DNA from 3 places in the Nonomuraea sp. bgisy101 genome. Region 2 is predicted to be linked to each of the others. Evidence: riboswitches for the same ligand, from Rfam matches in the RefSeq annotation. Region 2 holds a riboswitch; each other region holds the start of a gene.
What was found. Region 2 has a riboswitch for cyclic di-AMP ahead of AC3EO4_RS34790 (hypothetical protein). Riboswitches for the same ligand answer to the same signal wherever they lie in the genome.
Positions count from the first base shown of each region.

Region 1 (6,909 bases), on a different contig from region 2:
AGGCCACGTCCTCGCCGACCTGGTCGATCACGCCTGCCGCGTCGAAGCCGAGCCCGTAGGAGGCGAGCCTGCGGGCGACGCCGTAGTCGACGAGGGTTCCCGCCGCGACCGCGAGGTCGAACAGGTTCACCCCCGCCGCCGCCACCTTGATTCGCACCTGGCCGCTGCCCGCCTGAGGGATCGGAGCCTCGATGAGCTCGGGCGAGCCTGAACCGCCGATGAGCGCACGCATTGTCGTCATGCCGCCGACCCTAGGGAGAGCTGCTCTCTTCTGGTAAGAAGGCACCTGGAAGTGCGTAACCCACCCGAAGGAGCCCCGTTGGCGACCATGACGGCGGCCGAGCGCCGCGCCGAGGCCAAGCAGGCTTATGACGCCTATATCGCGCAGTGCCCTTCAAGGAAGCTGCTCGACGCGCTTAGTGACAAATGGGTCAGTCTGGTGCTCACGGCTCTCGCCAATGGGCCGCTGCGTTACAGCGATCTCGCCAGGACGGTGGCGGGTGTGAGTCAGAAGATGCTGACCCAGACGCTTCGCGGACTGGAAAGGGACGGCCTGGCCTCCAGAACGGTGACCGCCTCGGTGCCGGTGCGGGTCGATTATCGGCTGACGCCACTCGGAACGAGCCTGCTGCCACTCATGGCGGCGATCAAGGAATGGGCCGAGAGTCACATCGAGGATGTCGAGCTCCCCCGCGAACACTATGACGCCCAACGGGACGGCGAACAATCGGGGCGAAATTCCGGATAAGGACAGTTTCCTGTTAGGCGGTTGTGGACCGTTCTACGCACCACACGCCATGCGAGTTCTTCATATAGAAACGATCAAGTCAATAGCCGCCGTCAAGCGCCGCACGAATCGACCTTGACGACCTTTCCCGTATGCGTTTACCGTCTGCGAGACGAGCAGCTTGCTCGGGCCGAGACGTCGCCGAGTTGTGCTGTTGGGGGGAGGGCTCCCGATGGATGTGCTCACCGACGACGGAGTCGTGCTGAGCCAGGACGACCTGGAACTCCTGGCGGAGTTGGCCAAGGGCGTCACGGTCGACCGCGTGGGCAGGACGCTGGAGATCAGCGGTCGCACGGTCCGCCGCCGCCTGCGGGTCATCTGCGACAGGATCGGCGTCGCCACGGCGATCGAGGCGGTGGCCTGGGCGGCGCGCCGAAGACTCATCTAGCCGGCGCGGTTGCGTCTCGCGTACGGCCTCCATCCGGTTCCGGCGCGAGCGGCTCCCGGCTACTAGTCGGCGATGCGGACGGCTCCCGCGAAGGGCCTGTTGCCGATCGTGGCGATCCGGACGACGTCGCCGGTCTGGGGCGCGTGCACCATCATCCCGCCGCCGATGTAGATGCCCACGTGGTGCAGGTCGCTGTAGAAGAAGACCAGGTCACCCGGGCGCAGCTCCTCGCGCGTGATGTGCGTGCCCGCGGTCCACTGGTCGCCGGTGTAGTGCGGCAGGCTGATGCCGACGCGCTGGTAGGCGGCCATGACCAGCCCCGAGCAGTCGTAGGAGCCGGGACCTTCGGCCCCCCACACGTACGGCTTGAGCTGCTGCGTCAGCGCCCAGCGCGCGGCCTCCGCCGCCTTGCCGCTGCCGATGATCGGCAGGTTGACCTTGGTGGCGCGGGTGCCGGGCCGTCCCGCCTCGCCGATCGCCCGCCTGAACAGGCTGCTCTCGACCTTGGCCACCATCGAGGTGATCTTGTCCCGCTTGCCGCCGAGGTCGTCGACGAGCTTCTGGACCTCCGCCAGGCGCGTCTTGGCCGTCGCCCTGGCCTTCTCCGCGGCGGCGATGGACTCGGCGAGTTCCTTGACCTCCTGGCCCTGCTGCTGGTTGATGGCGAAGGAGGTGGCGGCGGCGTCGAGGAAGGCGCCGGGATCGGTCGCGTTGGCGAAGGCGAGGCCGTCGGTGAAACCGCCGGACATGTAGGTGCTCTCGGCCAGGAGGGTGGCCCTGGCGCGCTTGGCTGCCAGATCGGCTTCGCTGGTGGCCAGGATCTTCTTGGCGTTGTCCGCGGACTTCTTGACGCTCTTGAGCTTCTCGCGCTGCCCGTTGTACTGCTCGGTGAGCGTCTCGATGTCGTTGTGGAGCTTCTCGACCTGCTTGGAGAGCTCCCTGAGCGACGGCTTGGGGTCGGCCATGGCCGAGCCGAGAGGCGTGGTGAGGACCAGAACGGCCATCGCGGCGCCCAGGATCGCGAACCGCTTCTGGCGGGAACCGGGTTCGTGGGGGCGGGCGTGCTCGCCCGCCGACTCCCCTTCGCGGATGCGCCTGCGCTTCACCAACCAGCTCCTCTCGTAGTCGCCGACCGGGTTAGCTGACGGGTTCGGGCCGGAGCAGCCCTACCGAGCCCGAGCTCGGATTCACCCCTTGACGGCTGGGCGGCCGCCGGCGGGTCCCCGGCTCCCCTTGTGGGGGATTAGGCGTGTCTCCACGCCTGGCCGCGTGGGGGACATCGTCGGTGGACACTAGTGCAAGCAAGGTTCGTGCTCAACCAGAACTGCCAATCCAGTAGAGGATGCGCATCCAAAGGATCACGGGTAGATCACGCAAAAGCCCGATCGACCAGGGGATTGCAAAGCCTTTACTGAGTTTCGCGAAGGTTTGTCGGGTTTGTCGTGCAGAGATGCATAGCGTGCCCGCCTCGCTACAGTGCGTCATGTGACGGTAGTTAAGGGTGGGCCGAAACGAGCTAGGTACGCTGAAGGGCCATGGAGCAGGTCGTCGAGCGCACAATGCAGGACACCGAGATCGTCGTACGGCGAGCCCGCACGCCGGACGTCAGGTCGATCAGGCGCCTGGTCGACATCTACGCGGGCGCGGGCCGCAAGCTGCTGGAAAAGGCCACGGTCACGCTGTACGAGGACGTCCAGGAGTTCTGGGTCGCCGAGCGCGGCGGCCAGGTCGTCGGCTGCGGCGCGCTCCATGTGCTCTGGGAGGACCTCGCCGAAATTCGCACGGTCGCGGTCGACCCCGCCGTCAAAGGTTCAGGCATCGGTCACCGTATTGTTACCGCGCTGGTGGGAACGGCCCGTGACCTGGGGCTCCGCAGGGTCTTCTGCCTGACGTTCGAGGTCGACTTCTTCGCCCGGCACGGCTTCGTCCCGATCCAGGGAACACCGGTGTCACCCGAGGTCTACGCCGAGTTGCTGGCCTCCTACGACGAGGGTGTGGCCGAGTTTCTGGATCTGGAGCATGTCAAGCCCAACACCCTTGGCAACACCAGGATGCTGCTCCATCTGGAAGCAGTTGACTATGGCGTTGACCAAGAGGAAAGGTGATTGTTGATACTCATGTCGATACGTTGGGCAACAGCAAGCATGTGTCCTGACATGTGCCACATGCGCCATCGAAGCGAGGTGACACGGTGAGCACCGGACAGCCGCCGTATCCGCAGGATCAACCTGATGACAATTCCGGATACGGTCAGCAGAACGCAGGACGCCCGGGCGAGCAGCCCGATCCTGACGTGACGATCGTGGGCTACCGCCATGAAGGCGGCGGCTACGGTCAGCCGTCCCAGGGCCAGCCCGACTACGGCCAGCAGCAGGGCTACGGCCAGCAGCAGCAGGGCTATGGTCAGCAGGGCTACAGCCAGCCCGGCTACGGCCAGCAGCAGGGCTACGGCCAGCAGGCCGCGTCCTCGGGTCAGCAGCCCGGCTACGGCCAGCAGCAGCCCTCCTACGGCCAGCAGCCCGGCTACGGGCAGCAGGCCCCTTCCTCGGGGCAGCAGCCCTACGGCCAGCCTGACTACGGCCAGCAGCAGCCCGGCTATGGGCAGCAGCAGCCCTCCTACGGTCAGCAGCCCGGCTATGGGCAGCAGCAGCCGTCCTCGGGCCAGCAGCCTTCCTACGGTCAGCCCGACTACGGGCAGCAGCAGGGCTACGGTCAGCAGGCATCCTCGGGCCAGCCGCCCGAGTACGGCCAGCCCGGCCACGGCCAGCAGCAGCCCGGCTATGGGCAGCAGCAGCCTGGTTACGGCCAGCAGCCCGGCTACGGGCAGCAGCAGCCGTCCTCGGGCCAGCAGCCTTCCTACGGTCAGCCCGACTACGGCCAGCAGGGCCAGTCGCAGCCCGGCTACGGCCAGCAGTCCCCGTACGGCCAGCAGCAGCCCTACGCCCAGCCCGGCTACGGCCAGCAGCAGCCCGCGTACGGGCAGCCCGGCTACGGCCAGCCCTACGGGGCGCCGGCAGGGGTGCAGCCGCCCGGCGCGCCCGCCCCGCTCGCCGAGTGGTGGCAGCGCCTGGTCGCCCGCATCGTCGACGGTGTGATCTTCGGGATCTTCTGGTTCGTGCTGGGTCTCATCCTCGCCATCTTCTTCGTGGCCAGCTACAACCTCAGCACCGGTGCGACGAGCGGGCTGAGCGGGTTCGCGGCGTCGGCGATTGCGGCGGTCCTGGCGACGCTGTTCTACGTTGGCTACGAGTACCTGATGACCAAGGCCAAGGGGCAGACGCTGGGCAAGATGGTCATGGGCATCAAGATCGTCCCGGTTGGCGGTGCTCTGACTCCGGGCGGACTGTCCGGCGATGCCGCGCTCAAGCGGGCGGGTGTCACCTGGGGCGGCGTCATTCTTCAGGTGGTGCCGGTGGTGGGCGGTCTTCTCTCGTTCGCCGCGATCGGTGTCAACGCCGCTTCCCAGCTCTGGGACAAGCCGCTGCAGCAGACCTTCGCCGACAAGGTCGGCGGAACCGTGGTCGTGAAGATCAAGTAAGCGGACACTTAAAAAACGGGGGCCGGCTGGACGCCGGCCCCCGTTTTCGCGTCTTGGCCCTGTAATCGCCGTCGGCGGGCGTACAGAATGGGCCTTATGGTCGCGCCGCCGCCGGGAGTGCGGGCCGTACCGGCTGATTGGTGGGAACGGCTCGTCGCGCGAAGCATTGAGGCCCTCGTCATCGGGGTCTTCTATTACATTCTGTTCATCGCGGCCTGGGGTTTGTTGCGAACTGTAGGGCTTCTTGAGGTGTACGGCGACTGGTTGCCCGGCTTGTTCGCCTGGCTCGTCGTCGGGTTGGCTTATGCGGGCTATGACTGCCTGGCTCATTACCGGCGCCGCCGTACCTTCGGGAAGGCGATCATGAAGATTAGGCTGGAGCGCGCGCCGGGCCGCCGGCTGTCGCCGGGGGACCTTGCGAAACGCGCGATCCTCTATCCCGGGCCCATCGCCCTGGCGGAGATTCCGGGAGTCAATGTCGTAGTGGGAATCCTGGTGTTCGCCGTCGGGCTGTCTATCTTGATCGACAAGCCCTTGCAACGGGGGTTGCACGACAGATGGGCGGGTTCCTTGGTGATCAAAGACCCTCACTGAAGTGTGCATCTACCCCCAGACGCCGATTTTTCAGGATTTTCCGGGCGATCGGGTAAGAACTCTGGAGAGACTGGCATTAGGCTAGGTGGCACACCCCCGCCTGGTGGTCGCCCTCTTTGGGGGCGCTATCGTCGGGTCGGAGAGTCGACAACAGCCGCGCCGCGCCCGTCGCCGAGCGGCTTGTGCATAAAGGGCGCGTCTCCCACAAACCCCATGAGGCGGAGTGGAGCGGAATGAGCCGCCGGGCGCCGTCCAAACAGGACGGGTCCGCCGGGAACCGGATCTGACCCAGTAGTCAGGGAATCCGCGAAGCGCTGAATTGTCTCGTCGCCTTTCCGGGTATATGTTTGGCAGGCGAATGAAACAATGCTCCGGGAAAGGATTCCGTAGATGGCCAAGCAGATCCAGGAGATTCTCATCGATGACCTCGATGGGGGCGAGGCCAATGAGACGGTCAGCTTCGCCATTGACGGAGCGTCCTATGAGATTGATCTCAGCGATGTTAACGCCAAGAAGCTGAGGGACGCGCTGACGCCTTTCGTGTCGTCGGCCCGCAAGTCGGGCGCCGTTGCGGCCCGTCGCCGGGTACGCGGAGGCGCGCGTTCGATGAGCCGTGAGAAGAGCTCCGAGATTCGGCAGTGGGCCAAGGCCCACGGCCTCCAGGTCAGCGAGCGGGGCCGCATCTCCTCCGCGATCGTGGAGAAGTACGAAGCAGCCCACTGACATCATGCGCTTATGCCGATCGCCTAGAACCCCGGAGATCGCCATAAGCGCATGATCGTGTTTGCCCGTGAAAACCGGGTCTGTCGCGCTGCCAGTGGCCGGCGCGCTAAACGTCGTTCGCTTGCGGCGTATCGGGAACACAGCACCCCCAGTAGGTAGTTGGATGGAGGGTGAACGCCCTGCTCTCGGGGAACGTCTCTGCTATAGAGCGTGTCAGCGGCAAGAGGCATGGTTCGCCGAGCCAGGGCTAGCATGCGGGAGGACGGGACCGGATTTACCGGCCTGACTGACCGCTCTGTGAGGAGCGACGAGATGTTCGAGAGGTTCACCGACCGAGCAAGGCGGGTTGTCGTCTTGGCCCAAGAAGAGGCCAGGATGCTCAACCACAACTACATCGGCACTGAGCACATTCTTCTTGGTTTGATCCATGAAGGTGAGGGCGTAGCCGCCAAGGCTCTGGAGAGCCTCGGCATCAGCCTTGAGGGTGTGCGTCAGCAGGTCGAGGAGATCATCGGCCAGGGCCAATCGGCTCCGTCGGGGCACATTCCGTTCACCCCGCGGGCCAAGAAGGTTCTTGAGCTGTCGCTCCGTGAGGCTTTGCAGCTGGGTCACAACTACATCGGCACCGAGCACATCCTGCTCGGGCTCATCCGTGAGGGTGAGGGTGTGGCGGCTCAGGTGCTGGTCAAGCTTGGAGCCGATCTCAACCGTGTGCGGCAGCAGGTCATCCAGCTGCTCCACGGCTACCAGGGCAAGGAGCCGGCCGCCGCGGGTGGCCCGCAGGAGTCCGCGCCTTCCACCTCCCTGGTGCTCGACCAGTTCGGCCGCAACCTGACCCAGGCGGCCCGTGAGGGCAAGCTGGATCCGGTCATCGGCCGT
Region 1 is NZ_JBYITD010000003.1:242,595-249,503, reverse strand. It holds gene AC3EO4_RS07395 (NADP-dependent oxidoreductase) at 1-241, opposite strand, end outside; gene AC3EO4_RS07390 (winged helix-turn-helix transcriptional regulator) at 329-748, shown strand; gene AC3EO4_RS07385 (LuxR C-terminal-related transcriptional regulator) at 960-1,175, shown strand; gene AC3EO4_RS07380 (C40 family peptidase) at 1,238-2,281, opposite strand; cyclic di-AMP (ydaO/yuaA leader) riboswitch at 2,287-2,435, opposite strand; gene AC3EO4_RS07375 (amino-acid N-acetyltransferase) at 2,711-3,280, shown strand; gene AC3EO4_RS07370 (RDD family protein) at 3,367-4,713, shown strand; gene AC3EO4_RS07365 (RDD family protein) at 4,810-5,307, shown strand; gene AC3EO4_RS07360 (histone-like nucleoid-structuring protein Lsr2) at 5,698-6,030, shown strand; gene AC3EO4_RS07355 (ATP-dependent Clp protease ATP-binding subunit) at 6,343-6,909, shown strand, end outside.
Region 1: it holds a riboswitch for cyclic di-AMP, as region 2 does, so the genes downstream of both, AC3EO4_RS07380 (C40 family peptidase) here and AC3EO4_RS34790 (hypothetical protein) in region 2, are expected to answer to the same signal.

Region 2 (6,909 bases):
GGCCGGGTAACTGGGCCTGGGGCGCGGGCGGCTGGCGCGGCCCGCACACCGGCGGTGGCGCCATGGCCAAGGCGACCGTCCGCAAGTGATGAGGGGACACATCATCGGCCGCCACGCCCTGTGCGTGGCGGCCTCCTTCACGACCCTGGCCCTGGCGCCGCCATCCGCGCACGCCGGTATCGAACGGGCCGAGGCGCCCAAGCCGGTGCGCGCGAAGACGGACAAGCCCGTCAGGCCTGCTCGCACCGAGGTTCCCCGGCCCGTTTCCTCCGACACTCCCAAAGCCGGCCGGGACGAGCTTCCCAGGACCGACCGCACCGACACTCCCAAGACCGGATGGGGTGGACTTTGGCGGGTCGATCGCGCCGACACTCCGAAGGCCGGACGGGACGAGTGGTCCACGATCGATGGCGTCAACCAGGACAGGGCCGCCAAGCCTGCCGGCCTCGCGAGCGTCAAGCCCACTCGCGCGGAGACCGAGGGAAAGGGCAAGGCCGTGTCCGTCGGAGTCCCGCCCGCCACCATCCGGATCCCCAGTCTGGACCTCGGCGCGAGCGTCGTCCGGGTAGGCAGGGACGAGGACAGGATCGCCGCCCCGCCCCTCAGTGCGCCGGGGAAGGTCGGCTGGTTCGAGGGCGGTCCCAGACCGGGCGCGCAGGGCGCGGCCGTCCTGCTCGGTCATTACGACAGCACCACGGGCCCTGCCGTCTTCTACAAGATCAGTGAGCTCCGCCCCGGTCAGCGGATCTTCGTTACCCGCAAGGACGGAGAGAGATTGCGGTTCGTCGTCACCAAGGTCTCCACCTATCCGAAGGACGACTTCCCCGCTGACAAGGTGTACGGCGACCCCGGGTATCCCGCCCTGCGGCTGATCACCTGCGCGGGCGCGTTCAACCTCACCACCAGGCACTACGTCGACAACACGGTGGTCTTCGCCAAGCTCGTCCACGGGGGTGAGACGGCCTGATTCCCGCTGATTCGACCTGCGTCGCGAAGCCGGGTATATTTCTTCCCGCGGGCGCCGCTAGCTCAGTTGGTTAGAGCAGCTGACTCTTAATCAGCGGGTCCGGGGTTCGAGTCCCTGGCGGCGCACAAATCGAAAGCCCAGATCGGTTCTCCGGTCTGGGCTTTCGCTGTTTCCGGGGAAATGTCAGGCGAAATGACCCGGCCCGGCACAAGGGCCGCCTCGACCGTGGCCCGGAACCTGACGACGAGCCGACCGGCGGGACGACGGCAAGCGGGCGGCGGGACGGCCGGCAGGACGACGGCAAGCGGGCGGCTACTCGCGCTTGCGGCGCTTGCGCTTCACGTCGACGCCGCCCCAGAACGAGAACCCGGTGATCCTGATCCGCGGCGCACCTGGCGCCCCAGCGCCGCCGGCGGCGTGGTCGAAGCCGCCCATGACCCCGATGCCGGTCACGTCGACGTCGGCGTCCTCGGGCACGATGATGTCGACCCCGCCCATCACGGCGAACGCCCTGATCGTGATCTCCCCGCCGTTCAGCGTCGCCTCACGCAGGTCGATCTTGCCGCCGCCCCAGAAGGCGACGGTGGTCAGCACGCGCGGCGCCCGCCAGATGCCGGTTCGCTTGAACCCGCCCATGACGGCGATCGCGACGCCGCTGTCCGCCCCCGAGGTCGTCGAGGGTGACGACACGGGCAGGGGGGTGTGGGCAGGGGTGGGCAGGTCGTGCGTGAGGAGGTCGAGCTCCGCGTAGGTCTTGGCGGAGTAGACCTGGTCGAGCCGCTCATGGAACTCCTCCATGCCCAGCCGTCCGTCTCCCGCGGCGGCTCGGAGGATCTCGGCGGTGCGCTCGCGGTCGAGGTCGGCGGCGCGCATCTCCCGCGGGTCGCGGTCGGGCAGGGGGGTCATGGGTAAAGCCTAGACCGGTTTCGCGTGGCCCGTGAGCTCGTGCGAAGCTGTCAGTGTCCCCAAGACCAGGAGGTCCTGATGGCTGAAACACCGGCGGAACCCGAGCCCATCGAGGCTCCCGAGGATGAGCTGAAGCGGAAGTTCCGCGAGGCGCTGGAGCGCAAGAACAACGCGCACGCAGACTCGGTTGCGGGCGGCAAGGGAAAGGATCCCTCGAAGATTCACGGCGCCCACGGTCCCGCCTCGAGCAAGCGGACCTTCCGTCGTAAGAGCGGCGGCTGACGCCTCAGGTTCCAGGGAGGGTACGGCGCATGCCGTACCCTCCCTCTCTTTGTGTTGCCTGAAACGATTCACCATCGAGTTGAGCTGCGGTGATGTGGTTCGGCGATAAATATGAGAAACATTCTCAATTGCCGCGTGGCGGAATAGCCTTGCCACTCGGATGGGCTTTTTCGCTCCTCTGGCTATAAATATCCATAACCGTGATCTCGCCCTTTTTCGGGGCGGCACGTGCTCCTCCTACGCTGTCCCGGTCAGCGCGATGGTGAGGGAGGGTTCGTGCTGGGACTCGATGACTGCCTGGCCGAGGTCATGGCCATACCCGGCGCCCTCGACGCGATGGTGGTCGACCACATCAGCGGCATGGCGGTGGCCGCGAGTGGAAGCGAGGGCCTCGACGTCGAACGGTCGGCGGCGGCGCTGAGCGAGGCGCTGCGCCACACGACGGACGGGCTCGCCCAGAGCTCCCCGGATGGAACGATCCGCGTCGACGAGATGCTCGTCACCACTGACAAGGGCCACCACCTGGTGCGCCACCTGGTGTCGCCGTTCGAGGGGCCGCTGGTCCTCTACGTGCGGCTGGACAAGGAGCGAGCCAACCTCGCCCTTGCCCGCTACCGACTGCAGGCCATCTCAGGACAGTTGACCAAGTGACATGCCGGTACTGGACACGCTGCTCGCCGGGCTGGCGAGGCAACGCTCGACGGGCGCCCTGCGGGTGGGGCGGGCGGGCACGATCTTCATGGACGCCGGACGGGTCACCTACATGGAGTGCGCGGACACACCGAGGGCCGAGGACGTGCTGATCGCCAGCGGCAGGGTCTCGGCTCCCGCGCTGCGCAGGGCCCAGCGAGAGGGCGGCGGCGCGCGCCTGGTCGAGGACGGCATGGTCACCAAGGGCGAGCTGCAGCACTGCGTGCTCGGCGCGGTGCTCGACGCGGCCTACTTCCTGTTGCCCGTCACCGGGACCAGGCCCAAGTTCCGGCCGGGGGAGCGGCACTGGCTGGGCTCCCACTGGTACTTCGAGGTCGAGGAGATCGTCCGCGAGTGCGGGCGGAGGAGGGCTCAGTTGACGGGGATCTGGCCGTCGGCCGACGTGGACACAGCGCCCGTGGCACCGGTCAGGCGGCTGCCCGGCCATCGCGTCGTGCTGAACGACCTGCAGTGGGAGATCCTCGTCCACGCCGACCGCGCGGCCACCCCACTGGAACTGGCGATGAAGCTCGGCAGACCCGGTTACGCGACGCTGCTGGCCGTACGCCGCCTTGCCGCGGCGGGGCTGCTCGCACGTTCGGAGGGCATGCCGCCGCCGCTGCCCAGGCGGCTCGGCCGGGACGAGGAGTCGCGGCCGCGGCCCGACCCCGACGCTCCTGCCCTGCCACTCGGGCCCGTGGTGACCGCGGACCCGACCGACATCAACCTGCTGATCCGGCTGAAGAAGGCGCTGGAGGAGCTGTCGTGAGGTTCCCCTCACTCAGAAGGAGGCCACCGGTGGAGCTGCGGGACGAGGTGCTGAGAGAGATGGTGCTCCTGCGTGAACGCACTCCCGACGTCAGCGGGAGCATCGCCTGCAGCGTGGACGGGCTGACCATCGCCAGCGACCTGACGGGCGGCAACGTCGAGCAGACGGCGGCGCTCTCGGCGGCCCTCCTCGCGCTCAGCAAGCGCATGGCCATCCTGGCAGGCAAGGGCGCCCTGGAGGAAACCCTCATCTCGGGCACCGCGGGCTTCGCCGCCTTCTACGCGGCCGGCCCCACGATCGTCCTCACAGTCCTGGCCGACCCTGGCACCAACCTGGGGCTGCTGCGGCTGGAGGGTCGCAAGACGGCGGCGAGTGTTGCCGCCATCGCATCGCGAAAGTGACTCACATCCACACGGAGGAACGCATGGCGAGCATGGACGTCTCCCTCAAGGAGATGATGGCGATCGACGGCGCTCTCGGCGCCGTCGTGGTCGACTACGGCAGCGGCATGGCCCTGGGCGCCCTCGGCGGCTCCAAGGACCTGGACCTGCAGGTGGCCGCCGCGGGCAACACCGAGGTCGTCAAGGCCAAGATGCGCACGATGGACTCCCTCGGCCTCAAGGACACCATCGAGGACATTCTCATCACGCTGACCGGCCAGTACCACATCATCAGGCCGATGACCGGCAGGGGCGGCAAGGGACTGTTCCTTTACCTCGCGCTGGACCGCGGCAGGGCGAACCTGGCGATGGCGCGGCACCAGCTGCGCTCGATCGAGGAGAAGCTCGAGGTCTGACGGACCGCGCCCCGTGTCCGCGGCGCGGCGGACACGGGGCGTGCCGTACGGCCTGGGCCGCGCCCCTCGCGCCGTGCCGAATCCGGCGTTCGACCATGACTCTTCCATGATTTTTGACTTCTGATCGATTTACCATGCCGGACCCCGTGAAACCCGTTGTTTCGCAGGGGTTTTCGTGTCTTCTGGGCCTGTCGATTCGTGACGATAAAAGGTAGATCTTCTTTCCGATTCATGGCTTTGCTTTTGCCTTTGGGGTGGTTTGCGCCTAGAGTCCATTGCGTTACCGACCGGTGACGTGCCCTTCACAAGGAAGAGCAGGCTGGTCGGCGCCGAATCCCGCGAACGCGGGAACCGGGGACCCATCTCTTTGGGGTGAATCCGGCCCAGTGCCGGTAGGGCATCTCCACGCCCGAACCCGTCAGCTAACCCGGTAGGCGAGATGGAGAGGACCACACTCGTGTACTACCACCCCCCAAACTGAGCGGCGCTTTCCCCCGCTTCTTCGCGCTCTCCTTTGCGTAGCGACTGTTAGGCCCATGCCCGGCTACGCCTTTGCCTGATCTTCATTCGAGCGCGGACTGCCCATTCCCTCGCACAAAGGACTTTCATGACCCGCCGCTTTGGCATGCGCGTTTCCGCCCTGCTCGTCACCACCGCCCTCGCCGTAGGCACCGGTGCCGCCGCCGCTCTCGCCGAGCCCTCTGGGCCCGACATCAGCCAGGTCACCCAGCAGCGGACCCTCCTCCAGGGGTCCACCACCGCCTCCTACTACTGGGACGACGCCTCCGGCCGCGCCGGTGACACCGGCCTGCCCGCCAGTGGCATTCCGATGCGCAAGGGTCTGATCGCCAGCCCGAGCTGGCCCCTCATGACCGAGGGCTACGTCGTCTACAAGGGCAAGAAGGCCCCCTTCTTCGTCGGCGACCGCGGTCCCGGCAACCCCTCGAACAACGGCATCATGCTCGACCTCGACGCCAAGACCTTCGCCGAGCTCACCGGCGGCAGGTTCAACTCCGACACGCTGGGCGTGGACGGCATCGGCGGCGAGGGGCACATCAAGATCCAGTACGTCATCACCAAGTGGGGCAACGGCGTGGGCAAGAAGAACCACCCCGTCGCCTTCTCCACCGGTGCGTGGAGCCGTAAGGACAGGAACCCGGCCAAGCCGCCGGTCGACCTCCTCGCCCTCGCCAAGGCGAAGAAGGCCGAGGAGGCCAAGAAGGCCGAGGCCAAGCGGATCGCCGCGGTGAAGGCCGAGGAAGAGGCGCAGGGCGGCGCGTCCGTCCAGCCCGCCTCGTTCGACACGGGCGCCGCCACCACCACCGCCGCCCGTACCGAGACCACGGACGAGAACGGCCACACCGGTACCGCTCTCGCCCTCATCGGCGGTCTGGCGATCGTCGGTGGCGTCGGCTACCTGGGCCGCGGCCACCTGCGCAAGGTCGTCTCCCGCTAGGCCTTGCCGCCGCGCGAAACAGAATGGGATTCTGTTTCGCGTGACGCTCAAGGCGCATGCCAACGGTATCGAGATCGCCTACGACACCTTCGGCACCCCCCGTGACAGGCCCCTCCTGCTGATCATGGGACTCGGATCCCAGCTGGTCCACTGGGACGACGAGTTCTGCGAACTGCTCGCCGGGAGGGGCCACCACGTCGTCAGGTACGACAACCGCGACGTGGGGCTCTCCACCCATTTCTCCGAGGCGGGCGTGCCCGACCTCACCCCGGGCGCGGCGGCGCCCTACCTGCTGAGCGACATGGCCGACGACGCGGCCGGCCTGATGGACGCCCTCGGCTGGCCCGCGGCCCACGTGCTGGGCGTCTCGATGGGCGGCATGATCGCTCAGGCGCTCGCCATCGCGCATCCCGGCAGGGTGCTCACGCTCACCTCCATCATGTCGACCCCCAGCCCCGACGCGGGGCCGCCCACCCCCGAGGCGACGGCCGCGCTGTTCTCCGCTCCCGCTCCCGACCGGCAGGCCGCGATCGAGCGGGCCCTGGAGGTCTGGACGGTGATCGGCTCACCCGGTTACGAGCTCGACCGCGAGCGGATCGCGAAGCTCGCGGGCCTGGCCTACGACCGCGACTACGATCCCGCGGGGACCACCAGGCAGCTGGCCGCCATCCTGGCCTCGGGCGACCGTACCGAGGGGTTGGGCCGCCTGCGGATGCCCGCCCTGGTGGTCCACGGCGAGGCCGACGTGCTGGTGCAGGTCTCCGGCGGCAGGGCCACGGCCGCCGCGATCCCCGGCGCGCGGCTGATGACCTTCCCCGGCATGGGCCACGATCTGCCCCGCCCGCTGTGGGAGCAGATCATGGACGCCGTCACAGATCTTCAAGAGCGCTCTTCAGTCGCCGCAGCAGACTGAGGTCGGCCGGCTCGTGCCGCACCTCGGTGCCGGGGGGCTTGGCGACGCGCTTGGGCAGCCCTCGCTCGCGGCGGGGCTTCACCAGCAGGTCGGCCGCCGCCAGCTCCCGTACGGCGAGCAGCACGGTGTA
Region 2 is NZ_JBYITD010000022.1:16,663-23,571, forward strand. It holds gene AC3EO4_RS34745 (hypothetical protein) at 1-89, shown strand, start outside; gene AC3EO4_RS34750 (class F sortase) at 89-967, shown strand; tRNA gene AC3EO4_RS34755 (tRNA-Lys) at 1,019-1,092, shown strand; gene AC3EO4_RS34760 (DUF1707 domain-containing protein) at 1,280-1,873, opposite strand; gene AC3EO4_RS34765 (DUF5302 domain-containing protein) at 1,952-2,155, shown strand; gene AC3EO4_RS34770 (roadblock/LC7 domain-containing protein) at 2,432-2,806, shown strand; gene AC3EO4_RS34775 (hypothetical protein) at 2,808-3,614, shown strand; gene AC3EO4_RS34780 (roadblock/LC7 domain-containing protein) at 3,644-4,015, shown strand; gene AC3EO4_RS34785 (hypothetical protein) at 4,039-4,410, shown strand; cyclic di-AMP (ydaO/yuaA leader) riboswitch at 4,728-4,862, shown strand; gene AC3EO4_RS34790 (hypothetical protein) at 5,018-5,866, shown strand; gene AC3EO4_RS34795 (alpha/beta fold hydrolase) at 5,907-6,779, shown strand; gene AC3EO4_RS34800 (hypothetical protein) at 6,736-6,909, opposite strand, start outside.

Region 3 (6,909 bases), on a different contig from region 2:
CGCGGCGGCCGGGCCGGTGACGCTCACCTCCGCCGACGGCACCCTTTTCGCGGCTTTTCTCGCCCGCCCCGAACAGCCGTCCGGGGCGGGCGTGCTCGTTCTGCCGGACAACAACGGCCTCTCCCCTTTCTACGAGACCCTCACCACCCGCCTGGCAGAACAGGGGCATCCGGCGATCGCCATCGACTATTTCGGCCGGACCGCGGGCACCGATTACGCACATCGCGACGCCGAATTCACCTCGATGGGCAATCTCATGCGGCATCTCGGAGAACTCACTCCCGCCGGTCTCGACGCCGACATCACCGCGGCCACCGACCGGCTGCGCTCGATCGGCGCCCTGGACCTGTTCTCCCTGGGCTTCTGCTTCGGCGGCCGCCAGGCCTTCCGGTCCGCCGCCACCCGGTTCGGCCTGGCGGGCTCGGTCGGCTTCTACGGCTTCCCCGGCCCGATCAACGGCGCGCCAGGGCCCATCCAGCTCGCCGCCGATCTGACCACGCCGATCCTGGCCCTGTGGGGCGGAGCGGACGACGGCATCCCGGCCGCCATGGTCGGCGCCTTCGACGAGGCGCTGACCGAAGCGGGATGCCCGCATGAGTTCGTCATCTACCCTGGCGCGCCGCACGGCTTCTTCGCGCTCACCGCGCAGGATTTCGTGGAGGCCTGCGCCGACGCCTGGCGGCGGGTGCTCGACTTCGTCGCCACGCATCGAAGCCCTCAAATGTGACGAACTTCTGTCAGATAACCGCGCCTTCTCTGGCCTCGTGCGGACACCCGGCCGTAGCCTTCCGGCGCGTACCTGACAGAAATGGGGCACCTTCATGGCAACGGTAGGCGGGCTGATCTCGTACCCGGTCAAAGGCTGCGCGGGCGTGCCCGCCCGCGTGTCGCCGCTCACCCGGGCGGGACTCGCGCACGACCGCAGCTTCATGGTCACCGACCCGTCGGGCGGGTTCCGCAGCCAGCGCCGCGACCCGCGGCTGGCCGTCATCCGGCCCGCCGTCGAGGCCGACGGCACGCGACTCGCGCTGAGCGCGCCAGGCGTCGCCGACCTGCACCTCGACGTGGATCTCGACGCGGCGCGCAGGGACGTCGTCCTGTTCGGCGCCCCCTACCGGGGCATCGACCAGGGCGAGCGTGCCGCGGAATGGCTCTCCCGTGTGCTCGCCGTGCCCAGCAGGCTCGTGAGGGTCCCGCCCGACCACGACAGGGTGACCGACGGCCGGACACCGGGGACGTCCGGATACGCCGACAGCAGCCCCGTCCACGCCATCTCCCAGGCCTCGCTGGACGAGCTCAACCGGCGGCTGGGCGCTTCTTCCCTTCCGATGTCACGTTTCCGGCCCAACATCGTGATCGACGGATGGGACGAACCCCACCTGGAAGACCTGATCGGCCACGTCCGCATCGGGGACACCGAACTGGGCTTCGCCAAGCGGGCCATCAGATGCGCCGTCACGATGGTCGACCAGCGCACGGGGACGAAGGCGGGCCCCGAGCCGCTGCGCACGCTCGCCACCTACCGCAGGGCGGCCGAGGGCGGGATCGCGTTCGGCGTCAAGCTGTCCGTCCTGCGCCCCGGCAGGCTGGCCGTCGGCGACGCGCTGGTCGCGAGCGACCCCTGATCACGTCCTCGCAGGTGGGAGACCTGCAGGTCCGGGCGACGGCCACGAGCCCCGGAGCGCGAAGACGCTACGCGCCCGGGGAAGGGCTCAACGGACGAACGAGGTCAGGAGAGCTTGTGGATCCAGTGGTGGGTGTCGGGACGCGTGCCGTACTGGATGCCCAGCAGTTCCTCACGCACCTTCATGGTCACCGGACCCGGCGTGCCGTCGCCGATCGTCCAGGCGCGGTCGGCGCCCTTCACCGACCCGACCGGGGTCACGACCGCCGCCGTGCCGCACGCGAACACCTCGGTGAGCTCGCCGGACTCGCACCCGGCCTGCCACTCCTCGATCGAGATGCGGCCCTCCTCGGCCTCCAGTCCCAGGTCGGCGGCCAGGGACAGGATGGAGTCGCGGGTGATGCCGGGCAGCAGGGTGCCGGTCAGCGCGGGGGTGAAGAGCTTGTTGCCGAAGACGAAGAACAGGTTCATCCCGCCCATCTCCTCGACGTACCTGTGCTCGTTGGAGTCGAGCCAGACCACCTGGTCGCACCCGTTCGCGACGGCCTCGCGCTGGGCGACGAAGGCGCCGGCGTAGTTGCCGCCGCACTTGGCCGCGCCGGTCCCGCCGGGGGCGGCGCGGGTGTACTCGGTGGACAGCCACACCGACACCGGCTGCACGCCGCCGCTGAAGTAGGAGGCGGCGGGCGAGGCGATGACCATGTACTTGTAGGTCTTGGACGGGTAGTTGACGCCCAGCCCGACCTGGGTCGCGATGATGAAGGGCCGCAGGTAGAGGCTGTGTCCCTCGGTGGTGGGGACCCACTCGCGGTCGGTCTGGACGAGCAGGTCCAGGGACTCGACGAAGGTGTCCTCGGGCAGTTCGGGCATGGCCATCCGGACGCAGGAGGCGTTGAAGCGGGCGGCGTTCGCGTACGGCCTGAACGTCGCGATCGACCCGTTGGTCTGGCGGTAGGCCTTGAGTCCCTCGAACAGCTCCTGCGCGTAGTGGAAGACCGAGGTCGCGGGGTCGAGGACGAGCGGCCCGTACGGCATGAGCCGCGCGTCGTGCCAGCCCCTGCCCTCGGTGTAGTCGATCGAGATCATGTGATCGGTGAAGGTCTGCCCGAACCCCGGGCTCGCCAGTACCTGCTCACGCTCCGCCGCAGTGCGAGCGTGGTCGGAGAGCTGCACATCGAAGCTGAGCTTCTGAGCGGTGGTCATGACGGAAATCCTTCTCTTTTCGCGAGATTTGCCCTGAGTCCATTTTGCGATGAACCGGGTAACGGGAACTTACAGCAAACGCCTGGCGATCTCGCGAGCCGCCAGGCGCTCAATGTGGTATCCAGGCGGCTACGCGCTCGCCGGATCCAGGACAGTATGGACCCGGCCGAAGGGCGCCAGGCCGCCTGTGGTGCTGAGTGGCAGGCGGTCAGGCGCCGCCGGCTACTCGTGCGGTGATGTCGTCACCGATCTCGTGCGTCGTACGGCCGGCCCATCCGGCCAGGCGTTCCACGATGTCGTCGGCGACGGCCTGCTCGACGCGGGCCGCCTCCTCGGTCAGGCCGAGGTGGTCGAGCATCATGGCGACGGACAGGATGGTGGCGGTCGGGTCGGCCTTGCCCTGGCCCGCGATGTCGGGCGCGCTGCCGTGGACCGGCTCGAACATGCTGGGCGCGGTCCTGTCGGGGTTGATGTTGCCGCTGGCTGCCAGGCCGATGCCGCCGGCGATGGCGGCGCCGATGTCGGTGATGATGTCGCCGAACAGGTTGTCGGTGACGATCACGTCGAAGCGCTCCGGCTGGTTGACGAAGAACATCGAGGCGGCGTCGACGTGCTGGTACTCGGTGGTGACGTCGGGGAAGTCCGCGGCGACCCGGTTGAGGGTGCGCATCCAGAGGTCGCCCGCGTAGGCGAGCACGTTGGTCTTGTGGACCAGCGTGAGCTTCTTGCGGGGACGCTCGGCGGCCTTGGCGAAGGCGTAGCGGATCACACGCTCGACGCCGAAGGCGGTGTTGAGGGAGTCCTGGGTGGCGACCTCGTGCGGGGTGCCGCGACGCAGGACGCCGCCGGCGCCGGCGTAGAGGCTCTCCGTGCCCTCGCGGACGACGATCATGTCGATGTCCTCGGGGCGGGTGTCGGCCAGCGGGGTCTCCACGCCGGGGAAGAGCTTCACCGGGCGCAGGTTGACGTAGTGGTCGAGCTCGAAGCGGAGTCGGAGCAGCAGGTCGCGCTCGAGGATCCCCGGCGGGACGCTCGGGTCGCCGATCGCGCCGAGCAGGATGGCGTCGTAGCCGCGCAGTTCCTGCAGGGTTTCGTCGGTGAGGGTCTCACCGGTGGCGTTGTAACGGGTGGCACCCAGATCGTAGTGAGTGGTGTCGATCTTGGCGCCGACCGCCTCCAGGACCTTGAGCCCTTCGGCGACGACCTCGGTGCCGATCCCGTCACCGGGAATGACGGCCAGACGAATGTTGCGCGACTCCATGGCCGGTACCTTACCGGGTCGTCTCGGCTGTCGAACACCGCATCTCATTTTCCGGACACGGCGTTTTGTCGGGTTTGCGGTCTTTTGACCCTTTCGTTAGAGTCCCTGCCAGCCTAATCCGCTGCGACGTTCGCACGGAGCCGGGGACCCATTCCCCCTTGGGGCGAATCGGCACCCCCATGCCGTAGGGCGGCTTCCACGCCCGAGCCCGTCAGCTAACCCGGTCGGCCCCGTGGAAGGACATTCCCCTGTCTCGCATCGTCACGGCCGCCGTCCTCGGTGGCCTCCTCGCCGCAGGATCAGCCGCCGCCGCCTCCCCCGCGTCGGCCACCCCCATCCAGGTCGAGACCCTGAAGAGCCAGTCGGTCCAACCTGACGACACCAAGCCCGTACAGGGCGACCCCGCTCGCACGATGACCATCACCGGAGCGGACATCAAGAAGGCCCAGCTCAAGCAGATACCCAAGCCCGCATGGCAGATCGCACTGAAGTTCGCGATGTCCAAACGGGGCACCCCGTACGTCTGGGGCGGCACCAGCCCGAGCGGCTATGACTGCTCGGGACTGATGCTGAGGGCCTACGAGAAGGCGGGGATCGAGCTTCCCCGCGTGGCACGCGACCAGTACCAGGCATTCGACAAGAAGATCAAGTGGGAGAACCTGAAGCCCGGCGACCTGGTCTTCTTCAGCAACCTCGGGCACGTCGGGATGATCTCCAAGGACGGCTACATGGTGCACGCGCCGCGCAGCGGCGACGTGGTGAAGGAGGAGAAGCTCAGCCCGTGGCGCCGCCAGGCGTTCGTCGGCGCGGTACGGCCTGACCCGAAGGGCGTGGCGCAGTCCCGGCGACTGGTCGAGGTGAAGACCGAGGCGGCCCCCATGTCGCTGCGGGCCACCTTCTAGGCCCGGGCCGCCGAACTCGCGGGAGGTTCCAGCACTCCGGCCCCACGACTGGCACGGAGACACAAGGACTCCCTGGCGCTGTCGCATGACGGAGAACACCGTCAGCGGCCGCGAAAGACGTGAAGATCCGAAGGCTCCCGGAGACACCCCGTTCCGCGGAGCCTTCCGGAGGCTCATGCGCGTTCGAAGGTGGGTGGGTTCACCCCGGTGGAGCAGGGGGAACTCCACCGGGTGGCCCCGTTCAGCGGGGGGAGGGGGAGCCGCCGTTGTCCCTGCGGTCCAGCGCGGTCTGGACGGCCTCCGCCGCCTCCTCGTCGTGATCTTCGGCGCGGTTCCATGGATACATGTCGTACACGTGACTCATCTCTTTTCGCGGACGCGAGTGGATCGGACGTCGGATCCCGGTCGCGAATCCGACCGGGCCTGGTCTCGTGCGGTCCGGATCACGGACCGGACGGAGGGGGCTTAAGGCCGACACGACGCCGCTCACCGCGACGGGTGGCCGACCTGCCCTAACAGGCCCCGTCGCGGCTGGTAAGAATGACGAGTACCCAGCGCATCCATTCCAAAGTACCTGGCACGGCCCCGGCTGTCTCGTAGGACGTCCGAATATCTCACTATTTGAGACGCCGTTGCGGTGGCGCGCGAGCGCTCACGAGGAGCGTCCCCTGGACGGAGGGCGGCCGGTGGCCACGGAGGCGCGTGGCACGGCGTGCCGTACGGCGCAGGGAACCGGGAGATGACGGCAAGAAGAACGCCCTCCCGCGCCACAGGGCGGGAGGGCGTCGTGACGCGAGCGGCCGTCAGTCGGTGAGGTCCACCGAGCGCCCGCTGTCGGCGCCGATCTCGCCCACGATCTGGTCCACCACGTCGGCGGGGATCGCCGAGTCGACGGTCAGCGCGATCAGCGCCTTGCCGCCCTTGACGTCCCGCGCCACCTGCATGGAGGCGATGTTGATGCCCTTCTCGCCCAGCAGGTGACCCACGACGCCGACGATGCCCGGCCGGTCGGTGTAGGTGAAGAAGGCCAGATGGTCGGTCGGCTCGATCTCCATCTCGTAGCCGTTGACCTCGACGATCTTGGTGACCTGGCGCGGCCCCGAGAGCGTGCCCGACACCGAGACGGTCCGGCCGTCGGCCAGCACGCCGCGGACGCCGACGACGTTGCGCCAGTCGGGGCTCTCCGAGCTGGTGACCAGCTCGACGGTCAGCCCGCGCTCCTTGGCCAGCAGCGGCGCGTTCACGTAGGTCACCGCGTCCTCGATGACGTCGGTGAAGACGCCCTTGAGCGCGGCCAGCTCCAGCACCCGCACGTCCTGCGAGGCGATCTCGCCGCGCACCTCGATGTCGAGCTTGGTGGCGGTCTCACCGGCGAGCGCGGTGAACACGCGGCCCAGCTTCTCGGCGAGCGGCAGGCCGGGCTTGACTTCCTCGGCGACCACGCCGCCCTGGACGTTGACCGCGTCGGGAACGAACTCGCCGGCGAGGGCGAGCTTGACGCTGCGCGCGACCTGCGTGCCCGCCTTCTCCTGCGCCTCGTGCGTGGAGGCGCCGAGGTGCGGGGTGGCGACGACCTGGTCCAGCTCGAACAGCGGGCTGTCGGTGCAGGGCTCCTTGGCGAACACGTCGAGGCCCGCGCCCGCCACGCGGCCCTCCTTGATCGCGGAGTACAGCGCGGCCTCGTCGACGATGCCGCCGCGGGCCACGTTGATGATCCGCACCGACGGCTTGACCTCGTGCAGTTCCTTGTCGCCGATGAGGCCGATGGTCTCCTTCGACTTCGGCAGGTGCACGGTCAGGAAGTCGGCCGTCCTGATGACCTCGTCGAGGCCGGCCAGCCTGACGCCCATGGCCGCGGCGCGGGCCGGAGGCAGGTAGGGGTCATAGGCGATCAGCTCGACACCGAACGGCTGCAGCCG
Region 3 is NZ_JBYITD010000052.1:39,312-46,220, reverse strand. It holds gene AC3EO4_RS50825 (dienelactone hydrolase family protein) at 1-727, shown strand, start outside; gene AC3EO4_RS50820 (MOSC domain-containing protein) at 822-1,625, shown strand; gene AC3EO4_RS50815 (branched-chain amino acid aminotransferase) at 1,730-2,827, opposite strand; gene AC3EO4_RS50810 (3-isopropylmalate dehydrogenase) at 3,036-4,088, opposite strand; cyclic di-AMP (ydaO/yuaA leader) riboswitch at 4,189-4,333, shown strand; gene AC3EO4_RS50805 (C40 family peptidase) at 4,502-4,990, shown strand; gene AC3EO4_RS50800 (hypothetical protein) at 5,232-5,354, opposite strand; gene serA (phosphoglycerate dehydrogenase) at 5,794-6,909, opposite strand, start outside.
Region 3: it holds a riboswitch for cyclic di-AMP, as region 2 does, so the genes downstream of both, AC3EO4_RS50805 (C40 family peptidase) here and AC3EO4_RS34790 (hypothetical protein) in region 2, are expected to answer to the same signal.